2 linked regions of the Gemmatimonas phototrophica genome follow. The protein of the gene in region 1 interacts with the protein of each later gene in a pairwise test. Links are inferred from orthologs where the notes say so. Each region holds a gene or a part of one and is shown in the gene's direction. Other genes may lie near its edges.

Evidence for each region.
Region 2: the proteins of secG (region 1) and secA interact in binary tests that used the Escherichia coli proteins (3 or more experiments, as listed by UniProt). The link is inferred for Gemmatimonas phototrophica from one-to-one orthologs.

What each region holds. Positions count from the first base shown.
Region 1 is NZ_CP011454.1:2,180,811-2,196,286, reverse strand. Bases 11,554-14,546 are described here. They hold secG (preprotein translocase subunit SecG), read left to right. Parts: upstream 11,554-12,854; coding sequence 12,855-13,238; downstream 13,239-14,546. Other genes in these bases: GEMMAAP_RS09175 (HU family DNA-binding protein), read left to right, coding at 14,409-14,546; carA (glutamine-hydrolyzing carbamoyl-phosphate synthase small subunit), read left to right, coding at 13,247-14,359; tpiA (triose-phosphate isomerase), read left to right, coding at 11,967-12,722; GEMMAAP_RS09195 (phosphoglycerate kinase), read left to right, coding at 11,554-11,939. In the rest of the region: GEMMAAP_RS09255 (YicC/YloC family endoribonuclease), read left to right, coding at 1-769; gmk (guanylate kinase), read left to right, coding at 787-1,413; GEMMAAP_RS09245 (DNA-directed RNA polymerase subunit omega), read left to right, coding at 1,413-1,622; GEMMAAP_RS09240 (uracil-DNA glycosylase), read left to right, coding at 1,681-2,877; dnaB (replicative DNA helicase), read left to right, coding at 2,884-4,413; DNA repair protein RadA, read left to right, coding at 4,413-5,810; ispD (2-C-methyl-D-erythritol 4-phosphate cytidylyltransferase), read left to right, coding at 5,829-6,644; GEMMAAP_RS09220 (L-threonylcarbamoyladenylate synthase), read left to right, coding at 6,648-7,331; GEMMAAP_RS09215 (low molecular weight protein arginine phosphatase), read left to right, coding at 7,331-7,786; GEMMAAP_RS09210 (shikimate dehydrogenase family protein), read left to right, coding at 7,795-8,661; GEMMAAP_RS19985 (ComF family protein), read left to right, coding at 8,899-9,564; gap (type I glyceraldehyde-3-phosphate dehydrogenase), read left to right, coding at 9,570-10,580; more of GEMMAAP_RS09195, read left to right, coding at 10,743-11,553; more of GEMMAAP_RS09175, read left to right, coding at 14,547-14,816; GEMMAAP_RS09170 (MoaD/ThiS family protein), read left to right, coding at 14,947-15,189; GEMMAAP_RS09165 (molybdenum cofactor biosynthesis protein MoaE), read left to right, coding at 15,194-15,476. UniProt on the Escherichia coli protein: Subunit of the protein translocation channel SecYEG. Overexpression of some hybrid proteins has been thought to jam the protein secretion apparatus resulting in cell death; while this may be true it also results in FtsH-mediated degradation of SecY.
Region 2 is NZ_CP011454.1:2,418,622-2,435,002, reverse strand. Bases 4,149-8,046 are described here. They hold secA (preprotein translocase subunit SecA), read left to right. Parts: upstream 4,149-4,519; coding sequence 4,520-7,846; downstream 7,847-8,046. Other genes in these bases: nadD (nicotinate (nicotinamide) nucleotide adenylyltransferase), read left to right, coding at 4,149-4,457. In the rest of the region: GEMMAAP_RS10325 (Gfo/Idh/MocA family protein), read left to right, coding at 1-429; GEMMAAP_RS10320 (DegT/DnrJ/EryC1/StrS family aminotransferase), read left to right, coding at 444-1,556; GEMMAAP_RS10315 (nucleotide sugar dehydrogenase), read left to right, coding at 1,569-2,924; GEMMAAP_RS10310 (outer membrane protein assembly factor BamD), read left to right, coding at 2,977-3,825; more of nadD, read left to right, coding at 3,843-4,148; GEMMAAP_RS10280 (hypothetical protein), read left to right, coding at 13,873-14,631; GEMMAAP_RS10275 (hypothetical protein), read left to right, coding at 14,685-16,031; GEMMAAP_RS10270 (pyridoxal phosphate-dependent decarboxylase family protein), read right to left, coding at 16,118-16,381. UniProt on the Escherichia coli protein: Required for protein export, interacts with the SecYEG preprotein conducting channel.

The sequences.
Region 1 (15,476 bases):
CAAAGTGCCCGGGGCCTTTGGGCGCTGGGAGTCCGATGTACGTGAAGCCATGCGCCTCAAGGTCGCACGCGGCCACGTCACGCTGACCGCCCGGGCCGAGCGGATGGCCGATGCCCCGGTCGCGATCAATGAAGCGCGCTTTGCCGCCGCGGCTGCGCAGCTGAAGGCGTTGGTGGAAGCCAATGGCCTATCGGGCGGAGTTGACCTCGCCAGTGTGCTGCGCATGCCCGACGTGATGGCCGCACCGCGCGAAGAGGACGATACCGGCACCGTGGCGGAACTGGTTGGCATTGTCGACGCGGCGCTGGACGCGTTGCAACGAGCACGGGCCGAAGAAGGGGAGCGGCTGGCCCTCGTACTCCGGCAACGTCTGGAGGTCATTGAGGGGGCGCTGTCGCGCATTGCTGCCCGTGCCCCGGCACGCATTGTGGCCCATCGCGACCGGCTCCGCGAGTCGGTCCGCGAACTGGCCGACGGTGTCGCTGTTGACGACGTCCGCTTGGCGCAGGAGATCGCCTTGTTGGCGGATCGCATGGATGTTGCCGAGGAGTTGGACCGCTTCCAGTCCCACATCGTGGCGTTCCGCGCCACCCTCAACGAGTCCGAGGGGGAACCGGTCGGCAAGCGATTGGGCTTCCTGCTGCAGGAGATGCTTCGGGAGGCGAACACCACCGGTAGCAAAGCCGCTGACGCCCCGATCCTCCACGAGGTGGTTGGGCTCAAGGAAGAGCTGGAACGAATCCGCGAGCAGGTTGAGAATCTCGAGTGAGCACATTTCCGGTCATATTGTCCGCCCCGTCTGGGGGTGGCAAAACCACAATTGCCCGTCGCCTGCTGGAGCGACGGACCGATTTGGGTTATTCTGTCAGTTGCACGACGCGCGCCCCCCGCGAGGGGGAAGTGGATGGTCGTGACTACCGTTTCCTCTCCCGGGACGCGTTCCATACCGCCGTCGACCGCGGTGAGTTTGCGGAGTGGGCCGAGGTACACGGCAATTTTTATGGGACACTGCGCAGTGAGGTGGAGCGGGTACTGGCCACCGGGCGCCATGTCCTGATGGACATCGATGTGCAGGGGGCGCGGCAGTTTCACACCGCGTTTCCGGATACGGTGCTCATTTTCGTGCTGCCCCCTTCAGGCGAGGTGCTGAAGGCCCGGCTGTCGGCGCGAAAAAGTGAGGATCGTGAACGACTGTTGGTGCGATTGCGCAACGCGCGGGCCGAGTTGGGAGAAGTCGGGCGGTACCACTATGTGGTCGTCAACGACAATCTTGACCGGGCCGTCGATCAGGTGAGTGCGATCGTCGATGCGGAAGGACTCCGGCACGACCGGGTCCATGAGGTCGAAGCACAGGTCGAGGGGCTCATCGCGCAACTCGAGCAGGAAATTCACGTCTTCAGCAAGGACGACTGATGCAGGTTTTTACTCCGAAGGAAGTGGCCAAGCATGCGGCCAACAAGTATCTCAGCGTACTCATCGCCGCGAAGTTTGCGCGCGTGTTGAACGAGTTCCCGCGCGACCGCTCGATCAACGAAAAGAAGCTCACCACGCGGGCGCTCGAAGAGCTCACCTCGGGCGAGATCGATTACAAGGTCGTCCCGCGGCGTCGCCCATCGGCCTGAGTCCCCTGAGGTTGCAGGACCAGATGCCGCGCCGTGACTCCGGTCCCGGCGCGGCGCGTTGTCTCTCCCCCTGTGCGTGGCGCCGCCGCGCGCGCTGACCAACTCCACCCCACCCGCCATCGTGGACGCCAGGGATCGGCTTCGCCGGTATCTCGAACAGCGACGCGAACTCGGTGAATCCGAGTTCGTGCTGGATGGGTTACCCGTGGAGGACGTGCTGAAGCTCGTCGGAATGCGCCAGGGCGGAAGCACGCGTTCCCGGGCATCCACCGGGACCACGTCACGCGGGCGGGAGACCGGCGCGCCGCCCGACGGTTTCGACGAACCGCCGCCATCCCATACTGAGGCCGCGCCAAAAGCGGTACCGCCAATGGCGCCGGCGCCTCCCGTTCCGGAGCGGCGCTTCGATGACCAGGTCAGCACGGACTGGCGCGCTACGCTACGTAACGCCGGGGCGCTCCGACCTGGCGCTACCCCGGCGGTACCACCGGTACCGACGGCAAACACCGACGGGTCGCGCAAGCCACCGGTTGCCGCGGCGGAAGCCGCGGACGCACCGAGGATCCCCGCTGCCAGTGTGCAGGTGACGCTCCCCCCCTGGCTTGATGCCCTGGGTATTCCGGCCGGGCTGGAAGCTGGGCGCTTGCATGTGGCAGAGTTCTCGCCGCACGTCGCGTCGTTGCCAACGCTGCAGGACGTTGTGCAGCACGTCGCCGCCTGTACCGCGTGCGGTCTGCATAAAGGGGCCAGGCACGCGGTGCCGGGCGAAGGCAACCCGCAGGCGGAGTTCCTCTGTGTAGGAGAGGCACCGGGCGCCAACGAGGATGAGCAGGGACGGCCGTTTGTCGGCGAAGCCGGGCAGCTGCTCACGAAAATCCTCAGCGCCATTCAGCTGTCACGCGACGACGTGTACATCTGCAACGTGCTGAAGCATCGTCCACCGGGGAATCGCGACCCCTTGCCCGACGAAGTGCAGGCCTGTCAGCCGTATTTGCTGCGACAGATCGAGCTGGTGCGACCGAAGGTCATCCTCGCGCTGGGCCGATTCGCGGCACAGACGCTGTTGCAGACCACCACGGGCATCGGTGCGCTGCGCGGCAAGGTACACCGCTTCCAGGGGGTCCCGCTCATCGTGACGTATCATCCGGCGGCGTTGTTGCGGAATGAATCCTGGAAGCGCCCCACGTGGGAAGATGTGAAACTCGCCCGTCGTATTCTTGATGCTGCGCGCGCCACCAGCAGTGGTGCGGAGTAACGTGACATGACCAGTCTTGCTGTGACCTCTCCGGGCGCTGGCGGCTCACCGCTGCCGACCGCCCCCACCACCGCGCGGGATCCGTACAAGGAGCGTCGCCCGCCCTGGTCGGAAGAAGCCGAGCAGGCCGTCCTGGGCGCCATGCTGCTCGACGCCGATGCCATTCTGCGCGCCGGCGAGCACGTGGATGACTCCATGTTCTATCGCGAGGGACACCGTCGCCTGTTCCGGGCCATGTTGGCCATCACGGAACGCGGCAGCGTCGTGGACTGGCTCACGCTCGCCGATGAACTCGAACGGCGCGGGGAGCTGGAGCACGCCGGCGGACGCGAGTACCTCGCATTCCTGTTGGATGCGGTGCCCACGGTGGCAAACGTGGAGTACCATGCAAAGATCGTGAAGGAAAAGGCGCTGCTGCGCCGACTGATTGAAGTCAGCACTGAAGTCGTGCAGGAAGCCTTCGAGGGGCGGATCACCGCCGGCGATCTGCTCGACAGTGCAGAGTCCCGCATCTTCGCGCTGGGCCAAAGCAAGGAGAAGGGAGGCTTCTCGCGCATCAAGGAGCTGCTGTGGCCTGCCATGGAGAAGCTGGAGCTGCTGGCCCAGCGTGATCAGGCGATCACCGGGGTGCCGACTGGCTTCACCGAACTCGATCACATGACGTCAGGGTTGCAGCCGGCCGATCTGGTCATCGTGGCGGCGCGCCCCTCCATGGGCAAGACGGCCTTCACGCTCAATATCGCGCAGCACGCCGCGATTACCGCCAAGGTGCCCGTTGCTTTCTTCTCGCTCGAAATGAGCAAGGAATCGCTCGTCCAACGTATGCTGGCGGCGGAAGCGCTCATTGACGCCCAGGCGCTGCGTAAAGGTGGTAGGGCGCTCGACGAATCGATGCCACGTCTGGCGCAGGCCGCTGGTATCCTGAGCCATGCACCCATTTTCATCGACGACACGCCGGGTATCACGCTGCTCGATATGCGCGCCAAAGCGCGACGCCTCAAGGCGGAACACGACCTTGGGCTCATCATCGTGGACTACCTGCAGCTCATGAGCGGGCCGGCCGGTGTGGAGAATCGTCAGCAGGAAGTCTCGCAGATTTCGCGCGGTCTCAAGGCGTTGGCCAAGGAACTCAGCGTGCCCGTCGTGGCGCTGTCGCAGCTCTCGCGTGCCCCGGAACAGCGTACCGGCGATGACAAAGGTCGGCCGCAGCTCTCGGATCTTCGTGAGTCGGGCGCCATTGAGCAGGACGCCGACGTCATCATGTTCATCTTCCGACAGGAAGTGTACGCCGAACGCGATGAGAATGGCCGACTCAAAGATCCGTCCATCGAAGGACGCGCCGAGATCATCATCGGCAAGCAGCGTAACGGCCCCATTGGCAGTGCGCGTCTGTTCTACCACAAGCAATACACGCGCTTCGACAACTTCTCGGCGCGCGAAGCGCCGCCCGAGTACGGTGGCGGTGGCGGCGGCTTTGGCGGGCCCAGGCTCGTGAAGGGTGGGGGGAACGACGACTTCAGCGGTACCCCGTTCTGATGGCCAAAGCGAAGACCGTGTACGCGTGCACGGAGTGTGGTGCGCAGTATCCCAAGTGGGCAGGGAAATGCGACAGCTGTGGCGCGTGGAATACGCTGGCCGAAGAAGTTGTGGCGGCCGCACCCACGAGCAAGCGCACGGCGGCGCGTGCGGCTGGTGGTGTGGCCGGCGCAACGGTGGCGTTGGGGACGGTCACATCCTCTGACACGCCACGGTGGCGCACGGGGCTCGACGAATTCGACTTCGTGCTGGGCGGCGGCATTGTTCCCGGAAGCATGGTGCTGGTCGGCGGCGAGCCTGGTATAGGCAAGAGCACCCTGCTGCTGCAAGTCGCCGCGCGATTGGAAGCAGCGGGACAGCCCACGTTGTATGTATCCGGCGAAGAGAGCGCGTTGCAGGTGCGACTGCGGGCAGATCGACTGGCCGAAGATGCGAGTGCCGTCTCGCTGCTTACGGAAACGTCGCTCGAAACCATCTTGGCGACCGCGGCGCAGCCGGTCGGCAACGGGCGCAAGGTGAACTGCCTGATCATCGATTCGATCCAAACCGTGCACACGGAACTGCTCGAGGGCGCACCGGGCAATGTGGGGCAGGTGCGGGAGTGTGCCGCCCGTCTCATGCGCTTTGCCAAGGATACGAGCACCACGGTGTTCGTCATCGGGCATGTGACCAAAGGCGGCGGCATTGCCGGTCCCAAAACGCTCGAGCACATCGTGGACACGGTGTTGTATTTCGAAGGCGATGGGACCCTCGACCACCGGGTGTTGCGCGCGACGAAGAATCGCTTCGGCAGTGTCGATGAGATAGGGGTGTTTCGCATGGTGGGCGCCGGACTGATCCCGGTGGAGAACCCGTCGGCGCTCTTCCTTGGCGACAGACGGGATGTTGCCAGTGGCAGCGCCGTCTGTGCGCTCATGGAAGGCACCCGTCCCGTGTTGGTGGAAGTGCAGGCGTTGGCCGCGAAAGCCGGCTTTGGTACGCCGCAACGCGTGGCCAACGGCATCGATTCGCGGCGTCTCGCCCTGTTGCTCGCCGTGCTCGACAAGCGCGGCGGGTTCTCGTGCGCGCAACTCGATGTCTTCTGCAACATCGTTGGTGGCATGCGTGTGCAGGAGCCCAGTGTTGATCTCGCCATTGTCGCGGCGCTTGCCTCGAGTGTGGTGGATCGCCCATTGCCGGCACAGGCCATCTTTCTGGGGGAGCTCGGTCTCGGCGGCGAGGTGCGACCGGTGTCGCAGGTGGAACGCCGCCTGGCCGAAGCCGCCAAGCTCGGCATGACCACGGCGTACCTGTCGGATCGGGCGTTGCCACGCCGGGCGCCCGGCGACATGCGGTTGATCGGGGTGCGTACGCTGACCGAGGTGTTGCAACGCACGGTCGGCAAGGATGCCGCGTGAACCTTTCTGGAGTGGCCCATGAGTGACCACGTATCTGACGGGGAGGCCGACACGCACGGCGTGCCCCCCTTATCATCACCTCGTCGTATCATCCCGCCGCCGGTCATTGCCTCGCGGGGGGAAAGCGGGCGCACCGACCCTACGGTCGTCCGCGATGTGGGCGTCGTGATCGTGGCGGGGGGCTCTGGCTCCCGTACGGGTAGCACCGAACTGAAGCAGTTCCGGTGGGTCTCCGGCAAACCGGCGTTGTTGCACAGTGTGCAGGCGTTCATGGCGCGCACTGACGTGGCCGTTGTGGTCGTGGTGTTACCCAAGGCATACGCCGCCGATCCGCCACCCTGGCTCTTTCAGTGTGACGTGGATCGATTACTCGTGTCCGTGGGTGGGCGGGAACGCCACGAGAGCGTCGTCAACGGGCTCGAGGATCTGCCGGAGGAGGTCACGGTTGCCGTCGTGCACGATGCCGCGCGGCCATTGGTCACGGATGCCACGATCGATCGGGTGATAGCGGAGGCGCGCAAGGGCCACGGCGCGGTGGCGGCATTACCGGTCGTTGACACGCTCAAGGAAGTCGATGAGCACGGGCGCATCGTACGCACGGTTGACCGGACCCATTTGTGGCGCGCGCAAACGCCGCAGGCCTTCCCGCGCGTCATGCTCGAAGAGGCGCACGTGGCGGCCCGTCGCGATAGCATCGGGGCCACTGATGATGCGGCGCTGTGCGAACGACTGGGCTTTCCGGTGGTCGTGGTCCGTGGGAGTGAGCGCGGCATGAAGATCACCGAGGAGGCGGACTTTGCGCGCGCCGATGCCCTCAGCCTCCTGGTGGAGTAGCACGTGCCGCATCAGGGGCAGTCGGGGCAGATGACGGTGCCGTTCTGGTCGCCAGTGGAAATTGAAGCGGCGCTTCGAGAGACCATCCACCACCTGAGTGTGCGGCGTGTGCTCGCCTATCCCACGGAGACGGTGTACGGTTTTGGTACGGCGGTGGATCACGAATCAGTGGAAGCCTTGGTGCGCATGAAGGGCCGGCCGCCAGGCAAGCCGTTTTTGCTGCTGATTGGCAACCCGCAGCAGATTGCACGGCTTGATCTGCATCTGCCCACGTATGGCGCCGATCTCGCGGCCCGCTTCTGGCCCGGTCCGCTGACACTGGTGTTGCGGGGCGGCGAGGGGCGGGTTCCGGCTCGGCTTCGCGGTCCTGAAGGCGGAGTCGCTGTGCGCTTTACCCCTCACCCGGGGCTGCAACGACTGCTACAGGCATACGGTGAACCTATTACCAGCACCAGTGCGAACCGTCCCGGGATACCACCAGCGATGGTAGCATCGGAGATTGTTGACCAATGGCCTGACGAAATCCGGCGCGGGCTCCTGCACGTGCTGGACGGTGGCCGCCTTGACCCGTCCAAACCGTCCACAGTCGTGGACTGTACAGGACGACGCGCCCGGGTCATTCGCCCTGGTGTCCTGTCCGCGTCGCAACTGCGCGCGGTTGTCCCGGACCTACTCGGAGATACCTGATGCATTTGCTGTTTGTCTGCACCGGGAATACCTGCCGGAGCCCACTCGCCGAAACGATTGCACGACGCATGATCGCCGACCGCCATCTGGCCGGGATCACGGTCAGCAGTGCGGGGACGAGTGCGTGGCCGGATTCATCGGCCTCTGACGGCGCGTTGCTGGTATCGCTCGAGCATGGCACGGATATCACCGGACATCGGGCGCGACCGCTGTCTCCGGACATTGTCGCGAGCGCCGACGTCATCCTGGCCATGGGCCCGCACCATCTGGAGCGGGCGGAAGCCATGGGCGGGGCCGGACGAGCGTTCCTGCTCACTGCCTTTACCGGTGGCGAGGGGCGTGCCGTCAGTGATCCGTTTGGCGGTGACCTTGATGTGTATCGAGACACGTATCGGGAGCTCGAACAGGAAATCGCTTCCGTTCTCGAGAAGCTGGCTGGCCAGCGCCCGGGCTGAGCACCACGATGCGTCTACCTCGGGCCACGAGACCGCCGGACGGCCTGGTCCTTCTTGGACAGCCAGTGGCGCAGTCATTGTCGCCGCTGTTTCAGAACGCGGCACTGCGCGCGGTGGGACGCGACCTGCTGTACACCGCGCGCGAGGTGACCGCGGTCGATATTCCCCTTGTGCTTGAGGCGTGCCTCCAGAGCAACACCGGTGGCAACGTCACGATGCCGCACAAGCGAGTGGTCTACGAGGCTGCCGCGCAGCGTACGGCGAGCGCGGAGCGAACGGGGGCGGTCAATACGTTTTGGTGGGAGCAGCAAGCCCTTGTGGGACACAACACCGACGTGGATGGGATCAAGGCAACGATCCGGGCACTGTGCGCTGAAGGGATTCACGGAGACGTGGTGGTGTTGGGCGCCGGGGGCGCGGCGGCGGCCGTGCTGGTCGCGATCAGCGAATTACCTGATGCCGTTCACGGTCGCATACACGTCGTCGCGCGTTCGGTGCACAACGCCGACGTCCTGAGTTCCCGTACCGGCGTGCCGGCGGTGTCACAACCGTCCTCTGACGCGGTGCACTGGTCTTCGGTGCAGCTGGTCATCAATGCGACCCCTTTGGGGATGCGCGTCAATGATCCGCTGCCGCTCGATGTCGCCGTGCTCTCAGCGCAGAGCGCTCTGTTCGATCTGGTGTATCGCCGGGAGGGAACCGCGCTGGTACAGGCGGCGCGTGCTCGTGGCCTGCGCGCAGAGGACGGCTTGCGGATGTTGGTGGAGCAGGGCGCCAGTGCGTTCGAGTGCTGGTTCAATACTCCAGCCCCGCGGGGGGCCATGTGGCAATCGCTTGGCCACGCGATGCCCCCGGCACACGAACCGCGCGCGTGAGTGGAACGGCAGTCGGTAGACGCCAGCGCTGATCTGGTGAACGGTCATCGGATGTCCCGCCTCTTGCCCGTGGCTCGTGCACTGGCCCATGGCGCGCTCGATTTCCTGTTGCCGGGCGCGTGTGTGTTGTGTCGTTCTCCCCATCGACCGGATGTCGATGGCATCGTTTGTGCTCCCTGCATGGCCAGATTGGTGCCGTTTTCCTACCCGCTCTGTGACCGATGCGGGCATCCTCGCTTGTCGCTGACCCTTCCGTTGCCTGGCGAGCGCCCCTCAGGTGCCGCCAAGCCGCTTGGGGCTGGCACGACCCTTCCACCCTGTCGGTGGTGTCCCCGGCTGGACCCGGCGCTCCGGGCCGTCCGGTCGGTGGCACGCATGGATAGCGGTACCGGCGGCGATCTGGTGCACGCGCTCAAGTACCAGGGGTGGACACGTGCGGCCGTCCCCATGGCACGTCGGATGGCCCGTCTCGATTGGCCGCAGGATGTCCGGGAGGAGCGGGCGGCCATAATTCCCATCCCGCTGTCCGCCGCGCGCGAACGCGAGCGTGGCTATAATCAGGCGGCTCTGCTGGGCGGCAGGTTGGCGCCGTTCTGGCGCGTGCCCGTCTGGTCCGACGTGCTGGTGCGTGTGCGCGATACGTCATCGCAGGTCCGGTTGACACCTTCGGAGCGCGCAAGCAACGTTGCACAGGCGTTTGTCGTGCCAGTGCAGTTTCAGGAACGACTTCGTGGCCAGCACGTGGTGCTGGTGGACGATGTCATTACCACCGCCGCGACGGTGAACGCCGCTGTCCAGGCGCTCATGCGTGGCGGCGCTCGCATCATCAGTTGTGTGACCTTCGGTCGGGCGCCAGATCCCGGCGACCGTACCGCTCCTGACTCAGACTTCACCCGGAACTGACTCGAATGGGTATACGTGTTGGCATCAACGGCTTCGGCCGTATCGGCCGCCAGGTCCTTCGTGCCGCGAAACAGCAAGGCGTGGCCGACATCGACTTCGTAGCCATCAACGATCTCACGGACACCGCGACGCTGGCGCACCTGTTCAAGTATGACTCGGTGCATGGCAAGTTCGACGGCGAAGTTGGCCACGAAACGGATGCCATTACCGTGGACGGTGATCGTATCCAGATCCTCGCGGAGCGCGATCCCGCGAAGTTGCCGTGGAAGGATCTGGGCGTGGATATCGTGCTGGAGAGCACGGGCCGCTTCACCAAGGCGTCCGACGCGCGGAAGCACATCGAAGGCGGCGCCAAGAAGGTCATCATCTCGGCCCCGGCCACCGATGAGGACATCACCATCGTGATGGGGGTGAACAGCGACAAGTACGACAACGCGTCGCACCATATCATCTCGAATGCGTCCTGCACGACCAACTGCCTCGTCCCGATGGTCAAGGTCATCCGGGACAACTTCGGCTTCGTGCATGGCTCGATGGTCACGATTCACAGCTACACCAACGATCAGAGCATTCTCGATCTGCCGCACAAGGATCTGCGACGCGCCCGCGCGGCGGCCGTGTCCATGATTCCCACCACGACGGGAGCTGCCAAAGCGACCTCGTTGGTCATTCCCGAGGTCAAGGGAAAGATTGACGGTATCGCCGTCCGCGTGCCCACGCCTGACGTGTCGCTCACCGACCTGACCTGCATTGTCGAGCGCCCGGTGACCCGCGACGAAGTCAACGCAGTGTTCAAGGCGGCCTCCGAGAGCACGCTCGAAGGCGTGCTGGGATACAGCGACGAACCGCTGGTCTCGGTGGACTACATCGGCAACCCGATGTCCTGCACCCTCGACTCGGGCAGCACCATCGTGATCAACGGCACCATGGTGAAGATCTCCGGCTGGTACGACAACGAATGGGGCTACTCGTCGCGTTGCGTCGATCTGCTCCGCTTCGTTGGCTCGCGTCTCTGAGTTATCCCCGGTGTTGGCCCCGACCGAAACCGGTTGGGGCGGCGCCAGCAGTACGCCCAGGTCGCAGACGAGAGCTGGTAGTTCTCGCTGCGACCTTTGTGCAGGTTCTGCTCTCAGCGCGCGATGGCCATCTTGGTCGCGCGCCATCCCGAACTGCTCCCGATGAATACCAAGACCATTCGCGACCTGACCGCGGCCGAGATCCAGGGCAAACGCGCCCTGGTACGCGTCGACTTCAACGTTCCCCTCGATGAGCAGGGAGCGGTGGCCGATGACACCCGGGTCACGGCGGCGCTGCCGACGATCAACGCGTTGCGTGATGGAGGCGCCTCAGTCGTCCTCCTTGCCCATTTCGGTCGCCCCAAGGGCGCGCCAGAGGCGAAGTACTCGCTCGCGCCCGTCGCGGCGCGGCTCAAGCAATTGCTGTCGTGCCCTGTGCACTTTCTCGACGTCACCGTCGGCGAGCGGGCGGTGGAGGCAACGCAGAATCTGGCGCCCGGCGACGTGCTGCTGCTGGAGAACACGCGCTTTCTTTCTGGCGAAGAGAAGAACGACGAAGCGTTGTCCTACCAGTTGGCGCAGCTGGGCGACTTTTATGTGAACGATGCGTTTGGCGCGGCCCATCGCGCCCATGCCAGCACGGCAGGGGTGGCGAAGTTCTGTCGTCCGGCCGTCGCCGGTCTGCTCATGGAGAAGGAGCTGGCGTACCTCGGCGGAGCGCTGGCCCATCCCGAGCGCCCCTTTGTGGCCATCCTGGGCGGTTCCAAGATTTCGGGGAAGATCGATGTGGTGGAAGCGTTGTTGCCGAAGGTGGACAAGCTGCTGATCGGCGGCGCCATGGCCTGCACGTTTTTCAAGGCGATGGGCTTCGAAACGGGGAACTCTCTGGTGGAGCCTGATCGCCTCGACATGGCGAAGGATCTGCTCTCACGTGCCGGGGATAAGCTGGTCCTTCCTGTCGATGCCACGATCGCGCCGGCCATGGATGCCGGTGCGCAGGCATCGGCCGTCGGGCGTGATGCCATCCCGGCCGGACAGGCCATGTTTGACATCGGCCCGGAGAGCACGGCGTTGTATCGCGAGTTGGTCGAGAGCGCGCGAACCGTGCTTTGGAACGGTCCCATGGGCGTCTTCGAAAAGCCGCCATTTGATGCCGGCACGCGCGGCGTCGCTGAGGCGATGGCCATCGCCACCGGAAAAGGCGCCACCACGATCATTGGCGGCGGCGACAGTGCCGCCGCAGTGGCCGAGGCGGGGCTCGAATCACAGATGTCGCACGTGTCCACCGGAGGCGGCGCATCGCTGGAATTTCTGGAAGGCAAAGATTTGCCTGGGGTCAGCGCGCTCGACGCGCGCTGATCACCGCTCATTCACTCGGATCCCGACATGCATCTCAAGCCCGTTATCGCGGCCAACTGGAAACTCAATCACACGCCAACGGACGCGAAGGCCTTCTTTCAGCGTTTCCTGGCGCAGGTACCAAAGCTGAACGAACGGACGCTGGTGTTTTTTCCCTCCGCCATCACGTTGACGACGGTCATGGATGCGCTGCGTGACCGTCCGGAGGTTTGGGTAGGTGTGCAGAATGTCCACACGGAAGTGCAGGGCGCGTTCACGGGTGAAAACTCCGTGCTGATGGCGCGGGATGTTGGGGCGCGTGTGGTGCTGGTTGGACACTCTGAGCGCCGACATGTGTTCGGGGAGACCGATGCCATGACGACCCGGAAGATGGCACTTATTGCCCAGGGGCGGCTCACTCCCATGCTGTGCGTCGGGGAAACACTTGAAGAGCGAGAAGCGGGGCGGACGGCTGAAGTCGTCGAACGCCAATTGAGCGCAGGGCTTGCAGAGCTGGATGACGTGCAGGTGGGCGCGATCATGCTGGCATATGAGCCGGTCTGGGCGATTGGGACGGGGCGCACGGCCACGCCAGACGACGCCAGCGAGATTCACGGGGTACTCCGCCGGGCGCTGGTTTCCCGCGTAGGAGAAAAGGCGGCCGCCGGCATTCCCATTCTCTACGGGGGATCCGTAAACCGCGGGAACGCCTCGCAGCTTCTGGCGGCCCCCGACGTGGACGGGCTGTTGGTGGGCGGAGCCTCCCTCGACGCCGACAGTTGGGCGAGCATCGTCCGGGCCTGAGTCCGGGCGATCTGTCCCATCTGACCCAACCTGCTGCCTGCCAAGCACTTGTCTTGGGGCGGGCAGCAGGTGATTTTCAGAGGCTAGGGTTGTACCCCGGCCTTATTCCTCACGGCACTCCGTCTCCGCGACATGTACACGTTTCTGCTGACACTGCTCATTCTCGACGCCATCGTTCTTGCGGCGGCGGTCCTTCTCCAGTCGGGCAAGGGCGGCGGTCTTGCGGCCAGCTTCGGCGGCGCGAGCTCCTCGTCGGACTCGATCATGGGTTCGCGACAGGCCGGCAATCTGCTCACGAAGGCGTCCTGGTGGTGCGGCGGAATCTTCCTTGGTCTGGCGTTCATTCTGCAGATCATGTCCAGCCGCTCGGTCGCACCGAAGTCGGTGCTGGATAAGCTGGCCGCTCCGGCCACCGCGCCGTCGGCGCCAAGCACCGGCAGCGGCACCGCAGCGCCGGCCGCTCCTCTTACCCAGCAGGCTGCCCCGGCCACACCGGCGGCGCCCGACAAGAAGTAAGGCGGCCGGTGCACACGCTGCCGCCCAAGGGGTTCCTCCTCCTCGAGGATGGAACCCTTTTTCACGGTCGACTGGTGGGGCCAACCCTGCCGACCGTAGCCGAAGTGGTCTTTACCACGAACATGACCGGGTATCAGGAGGTCTTCACCGATCCGTCCTACAACGGACAGATCGTGGTGCTGACCGCTCCCCAGATTGGCAACTACGGGATCAATCTTGAGGATCCCGAGTCCGCCCGCCCTCAGGTAGCCGGTGTGGTCGTACGCGAGCTTTCGCCGACCTATTCCAACTGGCGGGCCACGGGTGGCCTGCGAGAGTGGCTTGAACAGGCAAGCGTTCCGGTGCTTACCGAAGTAGACACCCGTCGTCTCACCCGGCACCTCCGCAGTGTCGGGGTGATGAAGGGGGTGATCGGCGTCGGCGAAACGCCAACACGTGAGGCGCTCGCGGTGCTCGAGAGCTGCCCCAGCATGGAAGGGCTCGATCTGGCGACTGTGGTGTCCACCCGCGAGCCATACAGCTGGGGGAAGCCGGACGCGCCGTACCATGTCGTTGCCTACGACTTTGGGATCAAGCGCAACATTCTGCGGCTCTTCGAGGACCATGGGGTGCGCGTCACCGTCGTGCCATCGGACACGTCGGCCGATGCCGTGCTCGCCATGAACCCTGATGGCGTGTTCCTGTCCAACGGACCGGGAGATCCGGCGGCCGTCATGTATGCGCCTGCCGCCATTCGCCAGATTGCCGAGCAGAACGTACCGATGTTCGGCATTTGCCTCGGGCACCAGCTCCTCGGGCTGACCTTTGGTGGCCACACGGCCAAAATGCCGTTTGGGCATCGCGGTGGAAATCAGCCGGTGAAGGATCTCGCCACGGGACAGGTGCTGATCACCTCCCAGAACCATGGTTTTGCGGTCGTGGGATCTCCGGACGGGGTGGATGGTGCCCCGGAGCTGGCCGTGACCCACATCAATCTCAACGATGGCACGGTGGAAGGGCTACGGCATACCCGGCTCCCGATCTTTGCGGTGCAGTATCACCCTGAGGCGGCTCCTGGCCCACACGATGCGGTCCCCCTGTTCGACCAGTTTCTCGTAGCCTTGAGAAATCGTCGTGGGTGAGATGGCCCAAACGCTTGACTGATAAGCACTAAGGCCATACGTTCGCTTCGTGGGCACCGAGCCGTTGCTTGGTGCCCACAGCGTTTCTGCTCCGAAACTTTTCGCCCGCCACATGACCAAAGCCGATCTGGTCGAGAACGTCACGGCTCGTATTGCCCGGACCGCCGGACCGACCATCTCCAAAAAAGACTGCGCGCGCGTTGTTGATGCGTTCTTGGACGCCATCAAAGAGGCGCTGCAGGAGCAGAAAAACATTGAAGTCCGTGGCTTCGGTACCTTCAAGATCCGTCAGCGAAAGACGCGTATGGCCCGAAACCCCCGGACCGGGTCGCCTGTCGAGGTGTCAGCGCGCCCGGTCCCGGTGTTCAAGCCGAGCAAGGAGCTCCGCGCCATGGTTGCCGGCATCGAGGCGCACCTGCTTGACGACGACGACGACTACGGCGACTCGGACAGCTGAGCGGGTACGGCAGTGACCCGCAAACGCGCCTCCAGTTGCCTGGAATCAGGTACTGGGGGCGTTTTGTATGGTCAACGGAATGGACCTTGGTGGAACCGGATTCCCGCTTTGGCGCTATCTTTGTTTTGACATGAGCGTTTCCGTCTTGTTGTTCGCGTCGTATGCCGATGCCTTAGGTGCCCGCCAGATTGAGGTCCCCGTCACTGCACCCTGTGCCGTGGCCGACCTTGTGGCGGCCCTCCGGCAATTGCCCGGCGGGGAGCGGCTTCCCGCCAAGCCGTTGGTCGCCGTCAACCATGCCTTCGCCCAGATGGCAACGGTTATTCATCCGGCCGACGAAGTGGCCCTCATCCCTCCCGTCGCCGGTGGCTGATCCCGTGGCACCTGCATCTACCGGCGTACTCCACGCCGCCATTGTCACCGCCCCGATCGACGTGTCCCATCTGATTGGTACGGCACAGGCTGCGGGCGTCGGGGCCCTCTCGGTCTTTCTCGGTACCGTACGCGATCTCAATGACGGCCGCCCGGTGCAGGGCATGGACTACGAGGCCTATGAAGCCATGGCGGCATCGGAGCTGGCGGCGGTCGCTCGTGAGGTATGCGACAGGACCCCGGGATTGCGGGTTGCCATTGAGCATCGCATCGGCACCCTCGGCATCG
Region 2 (16,381 bases), 250 kb from region 1 along the record:
ACGCTGGCCCGTCGCATTGAGGCCGAGGACTCCGGCGTGGCGGTACTCAAGTTCCGGTCGGGCGCCATCGGGACCATTGAAGTCACGATGCTCACCTTCCCCAAGAATCTTGAAGGCTCGATCACGATTCTTGGAGAGAAAGGCACCGTGAAGATCGGGGGCACGGCGGTCAACAAGGTGGAACACTGGCAGTTCGCCGACTACGACGACGATGACAAGTTGGTCGAACAGTCGAACACGAACCCGCCCAGTGTGTATGGATTCGGACACGAAGGCTACTATCGAAACGTGGTGGCGGTGCTGCGCGGTCGCGCCACGCCGGATACGGACGGTCGAGCCGGTCGCAAATCGCTCGAGCTCATTCTCGGCATCTACGAGTCAGCGAAGACAGGGCGCGATGTGCCCCTGCCGCTGCGCGTGAACATCTGATTGGCAGGGTTCCCATGGCCGTACCACTTCTCGATCTCAAAGCCCAGCACGCGACCATCCGCGACGACGTCGTCGCCGCACTCATGGCGGTCGTCGATCAGCAGGCCTTCATCCTGGGCGATCCGGTTGGGCAGCTGGAGTGCAGCGTGGCCGGACTGTCCCAGGTCAAGTTCGCCATCGGCTGCGCCAACGGTACGGACGCCATCCTGCTGGCCTTGCGGGCATTGGGGGTCGGTCAGGGCGATGAGGTGATCACCACACCGTTCACCTTTTTCGCTACCGGAGGCGCCATTCATAACGCGGGCGCCCGTCCGGTGTTCGTGGATATCGATCCGCGCACCTACAACATCGAGCCCGCCAATGTCACGCCGGCCATCACGGCCCGGACGAAGGCGGTCATTGCGGTCGATTTGTTCGGGCAAATGGCGGCCATTGAGCAGGTGAAGGCCGCCGCCAAGGGGCTCCCCGTTATCGAGGACGCGGCCCAGTCCATCGGGGCCAGCCGAATGGTTGATGGGCGGAAGGTCATGGCCGGGGAGGCCGCCGCCATTGGCACCTTCAGCTTCTTCCCCTCGAAGAATCTGGGCGGGTATGGCGACGGCGGCATGATGGTCACGCAGGATGAGGGGCTCTTTGAGGCGCTCATGAAGCTGCGGACCCATGGAAGCCGTCGCACGTACTACCACGAAATCGTTGGATACAACAGCCGCCTTGATGCCCTGCAGGCCGCCGTACTGCGCGCCAAGCTGCCCCATCTGGAGTCGTGGAGTGCCGCCCGTCGCCGTAATGCGTCCTATTACGACGCGGCCTTCGCGGATGTCCCCGAAGTGGGAACGCCATTCGTCGATCCGGCCAACACCTCGATCTACAACCAGTACACCATTCGTGTGGGTCAGCGGGACGCGCTACAGGCTCACCTTAAAGAACAGGGAATTGGGTCCAACGTGTACTATCCCTTACCGCTGCATCTGCAGCCGTGCTTTGCCTATCTCGGCTATAACGAGGGGCAGTGTCCGGAAGCCGAGCGCGCGGCGCGGGAAGTCCTGTCGCTCCCGGTGTTCCCCGAACTCACCACCGCACAGCTGGACGAGGTCATCGCTGCTGTGCGAGGCTTCTTCGGCCGTTAAGAGTCCACTGAAATGACTGACACAGTATCCATGAAGGACCAGCTGCTCACCCGGATCTCGGATCGCTCCGCCGTCATCGGGGTGATCGGCCTCGGCTACGTGGGCCTCCCGCTGGCCATGGAATTCGTGCAGGCGGGCTTTACGGTCATTGGCTACGACGTGAGTCAGCGGGTGGTGGACCTGCTCATGGCCGGGCAGTCGCACATTCAGGATATTGCCGGCGACACGGTGCAGGCGGCGGTGGCGCAGGGGCGGTTTGTGGCCACGACGCAGGAAGATCGGCTGCGGGAGTGCGAGGCCATCTCCATTGCGGTGCCCACGCCGCTCTCCAAGACGCGGGACCCGGACATGGCCTTTGTGCTGAGCGCGGCGGACGCGATCGCGCGGCAGGCCCATCCGGGGCTGTGCGTGGTGCTGGAGAGCACCACGTACCCGGGCACCACGCGGGAACTGCTGCAGCCCCGCCTGGAAGCCCAGGGGCTCACGGTGGGGCGCGACATCTTCGTGGCGTTCAGCCCCGAGCGGGTCGACCCGGGCAACCCGGTCTACCACACCAAGAACACTCCCAAGGTGGTGGGCGGCATTACGCCGGCCTGTGTGGAGGTGGCCACGGCGCTATACCAGAGCTGCATCGACACCGTGGTGCCGGTCAGCTCGCCGGAAGCGGCGGAGCTGGTGAAGCTGCTGGAAAACACCTTCCGGGCCGTGAATATCGGGCTGGTGAACGAAATCGCGATTGTGTGTGACAAACTGGGGGTGAACGTCTGGGAAGTCATCGACGCCGCTGCCACCAAGCCCTTCGGGTTCATGAAGTTCACCCCGGGCCCCGGCATTGGCGGGCACTGCATTCCGCTCGACCCCCACTATCTCGCCTGGAAGATGCGCACGCTGAACTACAAGACGCGCTTCATCGACCTCGCCAGCGAGATCAATTCGCACATGCCGGAGTGGGTGGTCCAGAAGGTGGCAGATGCGCTCAACGAGGTGCGGAAGGCCGTACGCGGGAGCCGTCTCCTGGTCCTTGGCGTGGCCTACAAGCGCGATATTGATGATGTGCGGGAAAGCCCGGCCCTCGACGTGATTCGGCTGCTGGAAGAGCGTGGAGCCCACGTAGAGTTCCACGATCCGTTCGTGCACGAGTTCCGCGAGGACGGGCATGTCCGGAAGGGGGTGGAGCTCAGCGATGAGATGTTGCGCTGGGCTGACGCGGTCGTGGTCATCACCGATCACAAGGCGGTGGACTACCAGCGGGTCGTGGATCACGCTACCCTCGTAGTGGATACGCGGAACGTCACGGCCGGACTGGCCGCGGGACGGGCGCGTATCATTCCGTTGGCCTCCGGGCCGGCGTCGCGCGCTGTTTCCTGATCGTTCCTGCCGTCGCGAACCTGCGCCGCATTCCCCGGGTACCTACTGCCGCATGAGTCATCTTCCGAACCGCGTTGAATTCCGCTTGCTGGTGCTGCTCGCTGTCGCGACAGCACTGGCAGGGTGTGGGCGCGGGTTCCAGCCACGCGACTTCGCGACCCCCGAGGCGCTCTTCCAAGCCTCGCTGCTCGAGTTTCAGCAGAAGAAGTGGGATAACGCGCAACTCGGATTTGAGCGGCTCACCAGTGATCTGTCGTCCCGTGATCCGCTTTTGGCGCCGGCCTTCTTCTATCTCGCCCTCACGCACGAGCGCAAGCAGGAATACCTGCTGGCCGCCCAGGCGTTTGAGCGGGTGACCGATGGCTTCCCCGACGACACGCTGGCGCCCACGGCTATGCTGGGCACCGGTCGCGCCTACCAGTCGCTCTGGCGGCGGCCGTCACTCGACCCGGAACAGGGGCAGAAGGCGGCCTCCATTCTTCGGGCGCTCTTGTCGTCGTATCCCGATGCCAAGGAAACCGAAGACGCCAAGCGGCGCATCACCCAGCTTGAGGAGTGGTTCGCGCAAAAGGACTACCTCACGGCCGTGCACTATATCAAAGTGCGGCCGGTGGTCGATGGCGCGATCATTTACCTGAAGGACATTGTCACGACGTACCCCACGACCAAGGCCGCACGCCTGTCGTGGCTCCGCCTCCATGAGCTGTACACCAAGATCCGCTGGAAGGAAGATGCCGCGGAAACGTGCTCAGCCATGTGGAAGGCGTATCCTGGAGATGCGGACGTCAAGGTGGCCTGTGGAGTGGCCGCCACTGATACGGCGACCGCTACCAGGGTGCCGCCTGAGGCCGTGACGTCGCCGGTGGCGTATGCCAGACCGGCGCCTCGCGTGTCCCGATAATCCACCACCCCGCGTCCGTGCGCATCGGCCTGTTTGGCGGCAGCTTTGACCCGCCGCATGTGGGCCATCTACTCATCGCACAGGATGCCATTGATGCGCTGCAGCTGGATCTCCTCCTGGTGATCCCGGCCGCGCAGCAACCGCTCAAAGGGGCCGGGCAGACGGACGCCGCGCATCGGCTGGCCATGGTCCGCGCCTGCTTTGAGGGAGTTCCCAAGGTGGTGGTGGACCCCGTGGAAATCACGCGGGGCGGGTTATCTTACATGGTTGACACCGTGGAGAATGTGCGAGAGCGTTGGCCGCTCGCCGAACTTCACCTCTTGGTTGGGAGCGACGTGGTTCCCACGTTCTCCCGCTGGAAGGAACCGGAACGGTTGCTTGGTCTGGTACGACTGGTCGTACTCTATCGGGACACTGCCGGGGCCGTCCCGCCTCACCCGGAGATTCACGGCGGTGTGCGCGCGCAAGGGCTCGCCACGCGCCGGGTGGATGTGTCGTCAACCGAAATCAGGGCACGGGTACGGGACCATCGCTCCATTCGGGGCTTTGTGTCGGAGTCCGTGGCGTCGTATATCGCATCCACCGGGTTGTATCTCGAGAATTCCCGGATGCCGGAGCGCGCGGAGACCTGAACGCCGGAAGGCGTCCGGGCGCCGCGAGACGGTGTCCTCGTCTTTCTGGTAAAGAGGTCCGCATGCTGAAGGGTTTGATCAGTAAGGTGTTTGGAACGCGACACGAGCGCGAGCGGAAGCGTGTCCAGCCAATCCTCGATGAGATTCACCAGATCGAAGCGCGATTGGCCACGTTGTCGGACGCCGAGATCCAGGGGCAGACCGCGAAGTTCCGTGGTATCCTGGCCGAACGGACCGGGCCCATTGACGCCCGCATCCAGGAGCTCAAGGCGGCCAAGCACGACACCGCCGATGCCGCCGAGCGGGAGCGCATCGATGGCGAATTGCAGGGGGCGGACGGGCGCGGCGGCGTGGAAGCCGAACTTCGCACCGCCATCGCCGAAACGCTGGACGAACTGCTTCCCGAAGCGTTTGCCACGGTGCGCGAAGCCTGCCGCCGACTCAAGGGATCGCCGGTGTCGGTCATCGGTCACGAGATCACCTGGGATATGGTCCCGTACGATGTGCAGCTCATCGGGGGCATTCAGTTGCACCTGGGCCGCATCGCCGAAATGGCCACGGGTGAAGGCAAGACGCTGGTGGCCACGCTGCCGCTGTACCTCAATGCCCTCCCTGGTCGGGGTTCGCACCTGGTCACGGTCAACAACTACCTGGCCCGCCGCGACTCGCAGTGGATGGGGCACCTCTACACCTGGCTGGGGCTGACCGTTGGCTGTCTCGACGACACCGAGCCCGGGTCGTGGGAACGGCGTGCGGTCTATGCCGCCGACATCACATACGGGACCAACAACGAATTCGGGTTTGATTACCTGCGCGACAACATGGTCGTGTCATTGGAGCAGCGGGTGCAGCGTCCGCACATTTTCGCGCTCGTGGACGAGGTGGACTCGGTCCTGATTGACGAAGCCCGGACGCCGCTCATCATCTCGGGACCGGTGGGCAACGAGAGTGATGGACAGTATGCGGAGTTCAACACCTCGGTCGAGCGCCTGGTACGCAAGCAGAACGAACTGGTGAATCAGCTCGTGGCCGATGGCGAGCGGGCTCTTGAAGCCAAGGACACCGATACTGCGGCGCTCGAGTTCTACAAGGCGCAGATGGGTGGCCCGAAGAACAAGCGGCTCATGAAGGTGCTCCAGGAGCCGGGCGTGAAGCAGCTGGTGCAGCGCGTTGAGCTCGATGTCATTGCCGACAAGAAGCTCCCCGTGAGCAAGCGGTCCTTCAAGGACATGGAGGACAACCTCCTGTTCGTGCTCGACGAGAAGGGACACACGGTGCACCTCACGGAGAAGGGGCTGGATTGGCTCTCGCCCGATCACCCGGACACCTTCGTGCTCCCCGATATCGCGCTGTTGATCGGGCAGATCGATCGCGACATGGACCTCTCTGCCGCGGAGCGTCTCGAGCGCCGCAACACCGTGGAGCGGGAGTACGCCACCAAGAGCGAGCGACTGAACATCATTCATCAGCTGCTGCGGGCGCATGCCTTGTACGAGAAAGACGTCAACTACGTCGTGCAGGACGGGCAGGTGTTGATCGTGGATGAATTCACCGGCCGCACCATGCCGGGACGTCGCTGGAGCGAGGGGTTGCACCAGGCGGTGGAAGCCAAGGAACGGGTGCAGGTGAAGGGGGAAACGCAGACCCTCGCCACCATCACCATCCAGAACTACTTCCGCATGTACGAGAAGCTGGCCGGCATGACCGGTACCGCGGAAACGGAAGAGGCGGAGTTCCACACCATTTACGGGCTGGAAGTGTCGGTGATCCCGACCAACCGTCCCATTCAGCGCGATGACCGGCAGGATCTGGTCTTCAAGACACGGCGCGAAAAGTACAACGCCATCGTCGAGGAAACTCGGCGCTTGCATGAGCTGGGGTTCCCGGTACTGGTCGGAACCGCCAGCGTGGAGGCGTCGGAAACGCTGTCACGACTCATGACACGCGCTGGCATGAAGCACGCCGTGCTGAACGCCAAGTATCACCAGCGCGAAGCGGAGATTGTCTCGGAGGCGGGACGCCCAGGCGCCATCATGATCGCCACCAACATGGCGGGCCGTGGAACGGACATCAAACTGTCCGAAGGGGTCCGGGAGGCGAAGGCGTCCCGCATCACCGATCCTGATGGCAAGGAGATCGATATCACCGAAATCGGTGGCCTGCACATTGTGGGTTCCGAACGGCATGAATCGCGGCGCATCGACCGGCAGTTGCGCGGACGCTCCGGACGTCAGGGCGATCCGGGAGCCTCGCAGTTCTTCCTGTCACTCGAAGATGATTTGATGCGGCTCTTCGGGTCGGAGCGCATTGCCAAACTGATGGATCGCATGGGAGCGCAGGACGGTGAGGTGTTGACGCACCCGCTCATTACGCGGTCCATCGAGCAGGCACAGAAGCGCGTGGAGTTGCAGAACTTTCAGTCGCGCAAGCGGCTGCTGGAGTATGACGACGTCATGAACCAGCAGCGTGAGGTTATCTACTCGCTGCGTGCGTTTGCGCTGGAGGGTGGAGAGGAGCTCAAGGGCGAAGCCATCAAGATGCTTGAGCGCGGCGTACAGCGGCGTGTGGAGCAGGCGCTGGCCACGTTCGACAAGCAGGAGGATTGGGACTTCGAGTACGTGCAGCAGGATCTGCTGATGCATTACATGCTGCAGGTCCCGGCGTTCGCGGAGCATCCGCCGGCAACGCTCGAGGAAGCGCAGGCGCTGGCGGTGGAGGCCGTGCATGCGGCATTCGCGCTCAAGGTGGAGAGTCTCAATCAGGTGACGGACGAATCCGGCAACGGCTTCGCGGATCGTCTGTTGTCGCTGGTGACGCTCAATGTGATCGACGAGAAGTGGAAGGATCACCTCTACGATCTCGATCAGTTGCGCGCCTCCATTCACTATCGGTCCTGGGGCCAGAAAGATCCGCTCGTCGAATACAAGCAGGATGCGTACACGATGTTCGTGGACCTCATGCACGATGTGGCGAACTCGTTCACCGAGCGGTTCCTCAAGGCGCAGCTGGTGTTTGAGCCGTCGCCCACGGAGGCGTTCGAGCCGCCGCCAATGCCGGCGGAGTTCATGCGGGAGGAGGTGGGGCGCCCCACGAAGCGGTTCAACGCGTTGGGGATCCTCGAGGATATCCCGCTCGACGAGCTCATGGCGGTGGAGCAGGGGGAGGCGGACGAGGACGACATTATTGACGCCGACCAGGGCGAGCACGACGCGCCGGTTCGGACGGTGGCGCACAGCGTCCCCCAGGTGGTTGGTGCGGGCCCCGTGCGCTCGCTGGGGGAGGCGGCGGGCGCCGGGTTGCCGGCGGGATGGGAACAGACGCCGCGCAACAATGCCTGTCCGTGCGGGTCCGGGAAGAAGTTCAAGAAGTGTCACGGGGCGCACTTGTAGGATGTGCACTCGTTCCGGGGGCAGGTGACCGGAGACACGGGAGGAAACGGCGGGCCGCTTCGCAGAGGAGCGGCCCGCCGTGTTTGGTACGGGGGGCGTTGGGATTGAGACAATCGCGGGGAAAGTTGTGACCCCCTGTTGACATCGCCATCCCAATGTGCTTTAATCCCCGACCCGCCTACAGCGTCGCGGTTGTTGTGCACTCGCTCAGCGAGTCCGGCACCGGCAAGACGGTTGTGGCAGGGGGTCTGATGAGTGGTACTGATTCAGGCCGTCGCTCGCTGGGTTTCGCGAGTGCGAGTGCGCTCCCCGCGCGCCGATCCTTCGATCTTCAAAAAAGATCAAAATAGTGATCGCGAGAGGGGTTGACGCCAAGCAAACACAAGGTTATTAATTGGATCTGCCGCCGAAACGGTGGCACGCCAAAAAGATGTAAGTCAAACGGAAAAAACAAACAGCCCCCGGGGGGGATCCGAAGATCTCCCCACGGGGGCTGCTCAAGGGTGCCGGCGACGGCCTACTCTCCCGCGAGCTCTCGCCCGGAGTACCATCGGCGCTATCAGGCTTAACGACCGTGTTCGGGATGGGAACGGGTGTGGCCCTGACGCTCTAGTCGCCAGCGAATCGTGCACGCAAGTGTTGCGCGGATTCGACAAACGGGGTGGTGTGATCGTAGGGGATCGGTCGCCTTTCGGGCGAGGCCGATCCATGACAAGCGTGTGCTCTGCGGAATTCCTGTGCCCCACTTGGGAAACCCCAAGGGGGTAAGTCAAGCCACACGGGCGATTAGGACAGCTGCGCTCGGAACGTCTCGCGACGCTTCCACGTGCTGCCTATCGACGGAGTCGTCTCCTCCGGCCCTTCAGGGAGCTCAAGGCTCCAGGGAGAATTCATCTTGGGGGGCGCTTCCCACTTAGATGCGTTCAGCGGTTATCGCCACCGATCATCGCTACCCGGCGGTGCCACTGGCGTGACAGCCGGGACACGAGCGGATCGTCCGACTCGGTCCTCTCGTACTAAAGTCCGCTCCCCTCAATTCTCCAACGCCCACGACGGATACAGACCGAACTGTCTCACGACGTTCTGAACCCAGCTCATGTGCCACTTTAACCGGCGAACAGCCGGACCCTTGGGACCTTCTCCAGCCCCAGGATGTGACAAGCCGACATCGAGGTGCCAAACCGCGCCGTCGATATGAACTCTCGGGCGCGATAAGCCTGTTATCCCCAGCGTACCTTTTATCCGTTGCGCGATAGCCGATCCACACCGGGCTACCGGATCACTACGGCCGACTTTCGTCTCGGCTCGACCCGTCGGTCTCGCCGTCAGGCTGGCTTCTGCCGTTACACTCTATAAGCGCGATTACCGACCGCGCTGAGCCAACCTTCGCGCGCCTCCGTTACTCTTTCGGAGGCGACCGCCCCAGTCAAACTGCCCACCTGCCACGGTCCCGGATCGGGTTTGCCGACCGCGGTGAGGCGTTCACACAGCACAGGGTGGTATTTCACTGATGCCTCCCCGAAAGCTAGCGCCTCCGGCTCAACGGCTCCCACCTATGCTACACAGTCCTATGCAAACGCCAATGACAAGCTACAGTAAAGGTGCATGGGGTCTTTTTGTCCTGTCGCGGGGACTCGGAATCCTCACCGAGACTGCTATTTCGCCGAGCGCGTGGTCGAGACAGTGCCCAAGTCGTTACGCCATTCGTGCAGGTCGGAACTTACCCGACAAGGAATTTCGCTACCTTAGGACCGTTATAGTTACGGCCGCCGTTTACCGGGGCTTCGGCTCAAAGCTTCGGGCTTGCGCCCTAACCTCTCCCCTTAACCTTCCGGCACCGGGCAGGCGTCAGTGCGTATACGGCGCCTTACGCGGCTTGGCACGCACCTGTGTTTTTGCTAAACAGTCGCTTGGGCCGATTCTCTGCGGCCTGCTCGAGCGACCAGCGCGAAGCTGGCTACCAAAGCAGGCATCCCTTCTTCCGAAGTTACGGGATCATTATGCCGAGTTCCTTGACCACGTTTCACTCGTTCACCTGAGGCTACTCGCCTTGCCCACCTGTGTCGGTTTGCGGTACGGACATCTCATACCCTCCCCAGTCCGCTTTTCTTGCCTGCTGACTCCACACGACTTGGCTCGGAGTTGCCCCCTTGCCTCGTACTCAGGTCTCGGCTTGCGCCTACGCCCTTGAACGACCATCCACAAAGTCGCTCGCGCTTCGTTCCAGGGTCCCGGACTGCTTCAACGGATATAAGATGGGGCCGGAATCTTGACCGGCTATCCATCGACTACGCCTCTGGGGCCTCGCCTTAGGGTCCGCCTCACCCTGCGCTGATTGCCATGGCGCAGGAATCCTTGGGCTTACGGTGTGCGGGGTTCTCACCCGCATTTGCGCGTACTTAATCCGGCATCCTCACTTCCCGTCGCTCCATGGGTTGGTTTCCACCCCCACTTCAACGCACCGGGAACGCTCCCCTACCCCTCATACAAAGTATGAAGACCAAGCTTCGGCGGGCTGCTTAATCCCGACCATTCTCGGCGCCATCACGCTGGACTGGTGAGCTATTACGCACTCTTTCAAGGAATGGCTGCTTCTAAGCCAACCTCCCAGTTGTCTCTGCACGACGACATCCTTCGCTATACTCAGCAGCCACTTCGGGGCCTTAGCTGTGGTTCTGGGTTCTTTCCCTCTCGCCGCTGGACATTATCGCTCAGCGACTGCCTCCCGAGGTCCGTTCGTCAGGTATTCGGAGTTTGGTAGGGGTTGGTAGGGTCTACGACCCCCCGCGCCCTTCCAGTCGCTCTACCCCCTGCGAATACGCCTCGAGGCTCTACCTCAATAGATTTCGGGGAGAACCAGCTATCTCCAGGCTTGATTGGCCTTTCACCCCTACCCACAAGTCATCCGAATGGTTTTCAACCCACACCGGTTCGGGCCTCCACTAAGTGTTACCTCAGCTTCACCCTGCTCATGGGTAGATCGCCCTGGTTTCGGGTCGTACCCCCAGATACTCATGCGCCCTCGTGACAGGACTCGCTTTCGCTGTGGCTCCGGTGCTGAGCACCTTAGCCTCGCATCTGAGGAGTAACTCGCCGGATCATAATGCAAAAGGCACGCAGTCAGCCGTGACGCCTTGCGACGCCCAGCCTCCTACCGCTTGTAAGTATGTAGTTTCAGGATCTCTTTCACTCCCCGCACAGGGGTGCTTTTCACCTGTCCCTCACGGTACTCGTCCACTATCGGTCACAGAGGAGTCTTTAGGCTTGGAGGGTGGTCCCCCCGGGTTCACGCCCGATTACTCGGGTCGGGCGTTACTCAGGAACTCAACTACGACAACTACTAGGTTTCTCCTACCGGGCTATCACCGTCTCTGGCGCGCCGTTCCAGGCGACTTCGAATACCGTTCCCTGCCGCGTCCGTTGGTCCTACAACCCCGATCCCACAAGGAGATCGGTTTGGCCTGTACCCCGTTCGCTCGCCACTACTGAGGGCATCTCGTTTGATTTCTCTTCCTCAGGGTACTTAGATGTTTCAGTTCCCCTGGTTCGCTCCACTTGCGTGGTGACGCGCCTCGCGGCACGCCGGGTTTCCCCATTCGGGCATCGCGGGATCAAAGCGTGTGTGCCGCTCCCCCGCGCTTATCGCAGCTTACCGCGCCCTTCATCGCCTCTCTGTGCCCAGGCATCCCCTACATACTTTCGTTCGCTTGACTCTTTCCCTCTTTCAAGCAAAGCACGCGCTATTTTGAACGAGTGAGCGTGTAACAGACGACGTCTTGCGACGCCAATCGGTACTACATGTTACTACGTCTCACTGAGGTTCTTCGTCCTAGCTGCATCCCCCCTGGCCTGTAGCCACAGAGAATGCAGTAGTACCCACGATCACTACCACGTCCGTTGTCAAATAGCGTGATTCCCCCCCGTTGCCGGGCGGAAATCAACAATCAAAAATAAGATCGGGATGTGCAGAGCGGACGACTATCATCCGGGACTTTCAGCCTGCCACCGCTCGCGCGGTCGGCCTACTCGTCGCTCCGGAAAGGAGGTGATCCAGCCGCAGGTTCCCCTACGGCTACCTTGTTACGACTTCGCCCCAGTCACTGCGCTCGCCTTAGGCGGCTTGGTCCCTTGCGGGTTCCGGCACCGACTTCGGGCGCTCACAGCTTCCATGGCGTGACGGGCGGTGTGTACAAGGCCCGGGAACGTATTCACCGTGGCGTCGCTGATCCACGATTACTAGCGATTCCAGCTTCATGCCGTCGAGTTGCAGACGACAATCCGAACTGAGGCTGGCTTTAGGGATTGGCTCCGTGTTGCCACTTCGCAGCCCTCTGTACCAGCCATTGTAGCACGTGTGTAGCCCCAGACGTAAGGACCATGATGACTTGACGTCGTCCCCACCTTCCTCCGGTTTGGCACCGGCAGTCCCCCTAGAGTCCCCGCCATCACGCGCTGGTAACTAAGGGCAAGGGTTGCGCTCGTTGCGGGACTTAACCCAACATCTCACGACACGAGCTGACGACAGCCATGCAGCACCTGTGAATGAACTCCGAAGAGGGGCCCCTGTTTCCAGAGGCTTTCTCATCCATGTCAAGCCTGGGTAAGGTTCTTCGCGTTGCGTCGAATTAAACCACATGCTCCACCGCTTGTGCGGGCCCCCGTCAATTCCTTTGAGTTTCAGCCTTGCGGCCGTACTCCCCAGGCGGGGGACTTAATGCGTTAGCGCCGGCACTCGAGGGGTCGCTCCCCCAAGCACCTAGTCCCCATCGTTTACGGCGTGGACTACCAGGGTATCTAATCCTGTTTGCTCCCCACGCTGTCGCGCCTCAGTGTCAGCTACTGCCCAGCAGGCCGCCTTCGCCACCGGTGTTCTTCCGGATCTCTACGCATTCCACCGCTACACCCGGAATTCCACCTGCCTCTACAGTGCTCAAGTCCACCAGTTCGCACGGCAGACCTGGGGTTGAGCCCCAGGCTTTCACCGCACGCTTAGCAGACCACCTACGCGCCCTTTACGCCCAGTGATTCCGGACAACGCTCGCACCCTCCGTATTACCGCGGCTGCTGGCACGGAGTTAGCCGGTGCTTCCTCACTCGGTACCGTCAGAGCCCTCGAAAAGGCTTGTTCGTCCCGAGCAACAGGGGTTTACACACCGAAATGCTTCATCCCCCACGCGGCGTCGCTGCGTCAGCCTTGCGGCCATTGCGCAATATTCCCCACTGCTGCCTCCCGTAGGAGTCTGGGCCGTATCTCAGTCCCAATGTGGCTGGCCATCCTCTCAGACCAGCTACCCGTCAATGCCTTGGTAGGCCGTTACCCCACCAACTAGCTGATAGGCCGCGAGCTCCTCGTACTCCCCCGGAGGTTTCCTTGTCAAGCGATGCCACTCGACAAGCGTATGCGGTATTACCCGGCCGTTGGGCCGGCTATCCCCCAGAGTACGGCAGATTGCTCACGTGTTACGCACCCGTTCGCCGGTTACCCTTGCGGGCCCCCGTGACTTGCATGTGTTAAGCACGCCGCCAGCGTTCGTCCTGAGCCAGGATCAAACTCTCCAATAGTTTTACCTCTTGGAGCCTTTTGATAGGCTCTTCCTCGCGATCCGCCCAAAGGCGATCGCTCGGAATCACTTAATGAATTCAGGTTGATCTCTCGCTGCAGCCCTGATCAGCCGCAGGTCATTGAGACCGCCCCGCACATCCATCGATCTTATCTTCGATTGTCAAACAGCGTTTTCTAACTGCTCGCAACCCCTTGGGGCTGCGTTCATCCAACTGCAAGCTCAATCGCCATATCATTCCACCGATTGAACTGACAGCGTGATGACACCCTCTCCGTACCGTCGCTCCGCATCGCTGGCATGGGCCACCGGGCCTGGCGCGGACGAGCGGAGCGGAATTGGGAGAGGCCGCAGTCGTGCCTCCTCGTCGTCAGTACCACTGGCAGGGTAGGACCCGCGCCAGGCACCGGACCATTGCTCGGGTTAGCGGGTATCTTCTTCCCGGATCCCGAAGGAGACTCCGCTATGGCAATTCGACGCACCGCGGCAGGAGCGGCACTGCTCCTCTCCGCTTTGGCAGCAAGCCCGGTCTCTATGCCTGCCCAGCCGGCCAGTAGAGACTATCTGCTGGGGCGCCCCAAGGCTTCCCTCAGTCTGCGAATCGGCGCCGCCCGTCCAAGTGCCTCAAACGGCGTCTTTGCGTTCGCCGCCAAAGAACTCACGCTGAGTCCCAACGACTATACGGCGCTCAATGTTGGCGCCGATATCGGTGTGCCAATCACCCAACGGGTGGAATTGCAGCTCTCCGCGGCCACGGCTGGGCGTCGCGCGGAGTCCGAATACCGCAATTTCATCGGTGGGGATGATCTCCCTATCGAGCAGGCAACCCGGCTCCGTCGTGTACCACTCAGCCTTGGGGTTCGCTACAACATCGTGCCCGCAGGACGCGCCGTCGGCCGTCTCGCCTGGGTGCCGGCAAAGCTGGTGCCGTATGTCGCCGCCGGTGGTGGCGCCATGTGGTACAAGTTCCAGCAGGAAGGGGAATTCGTCGACTTCCAGTCCGTGAATCTCAACGTCTTCCGCGCCAAGCTGGAGGCGAAAGGATGGGCCCCGCTGGGTTACGCCGCCACCGGCTTCACCTGGTCGCTGCTGCCAGCGGTAGCGCTCAATACGGAACTGCGGTACGATCACTCACAGGCGCCAATGCAAGGCGACTATACCGGCTTTGACAAAACGGCCATCTCAGGCGTCGGTCTCACGACTGGCTTTCAGTTCCGTTTCTGAGACCCAATCTCATGTCGCTCACAGCTGTGCGTTCCCTTTTCGGAGCAACCGTCATGTCTCGCTCACACGCACTCCGATGGATCGTCGGGCCAGCCACCACCTTGGCCCTACTGATGGCGCCGGCGTCGGCCGCCTCGGCCCAGAGTGGTAGTCGAATCGATCCCCGTTTTCAGCCGTGGATCGGTTGCTGGCGCACGATGGACGGAGGCGTCGGCCTCGAAGAACTCGACGGCGACAAGCAGCCAACCCGCGCGTGTGTCGTTCCCAGCAGTACAACGCGAGGCACGGTGGACATCGTGCTCTTCCATCGCGATTCACTCATGTCGCGCATGACCGTACCGGTGCCTGGCTCGACGTACGCCCGAAAGGTCGATGAATGTGAGGGCGACGAAACCGCCATGTGGGCCGCGGATGACACCCGATTGATCCTCCGGGCTGAACTGACCTGTTCCCGCGGCGTCAAGCGCGTGGAAACTGGGATGATGTCCATGAATCCGGCGGGGCAGTGGGTGCAGTTTCAGCATCTCGCCGTTGGCAAGAACGAGGCGACCACCGTGTCGCGCTTCCGCTTTGAAGGGGATAGCGCTCTGCCCGCCGGTTTGTCGGCGGGCACCCTGCGCTCTACCCGAGCACTGCGACTGTCTACGGGAGCACCGATCAGCACGGACGCGGTGGTCAGTGTCGCGACCAACGTGCCGGCGAGTTTGGCAGAGGCGTGGCTCGCCGAGCTCGGACAGCAGTTTGCCCTCGATGGCAAGACGCTCATTCGGCTGGCGGATCGTGGTGTCCCGTCACGCGTTATTGATGTGATGGTGGCGTTGGCCAATCCGGAGCGCTTCCAACTCGGCCCCTCAGTGGTCACACCGCAAGGGGCAGGACTTGGCCCCGACATCGTCGCGTCACGCAACGGTCTGCGTCAGCGCGGTGTGCAATCCCGATGCGCCTTGATGGATGATTTCTGTTACGGCCCTGGCGGTATGGGCGCGTGGGGGCTCGGCTATCGGTTTGGCATGTTCGATCCGTGGGGATGGGGGTTCAACAGCCCCTACGGCGGGAATTGGGGAATGAACTACGGCTTCAATCAGTTTTCACCGTGGGGCAACGGCTGGGGAAATGGTTGGGGTAACGGTGTCTTTTACGGTGGTGGGCCGGTGATGATTATCCCGAACCCAGGCACCGGAAGTGGCGGTGGGGTTCCCACGGTCCGAGGGCGTGCGGTGAACGGTGGCGGGTATACCCGGGCAGACCCGTATGCAGGGTCAGGCGCTGGCACTGGTGGGGCAACGTATACGCCACCGGCCAGCTCCGGCGGTACGGGTGGTGGCGCGGGAAGCTCCTCGGGCGGCGGATCGGACGGTGGCGGTCGCACCGCGAAGCCGCGTCCCCCCGGCGGACGCTAATCCGATCTGCAATACAAGGAACGAGGGGCGACCAGCATTGGTCGCCCCTCGTTGCGTTGTGCGGGTGGCGACAACGGCCACATCGTTTACGGCGCAGCGGTTTGCGCGCCGTGGACCTCACGACCCAACTCCACGATGTCGCCCACGAGCGCCGTCATGTCGTCAATGGTACTGCGATGGTTCACATGTGCGACGCGAATGGCGAATTGGCCGTCGACAATCGTGCTCGAGGGCATCGCGATCCCCCGTTCCTGCAACCGCGAAAGCAACTCGCGGTTGAGTGCATCGAGGCGATCCGAAGAGAGAGACGCGCTGCCGTGAATGATTGGCCGATACCGGAAGCAGACGAT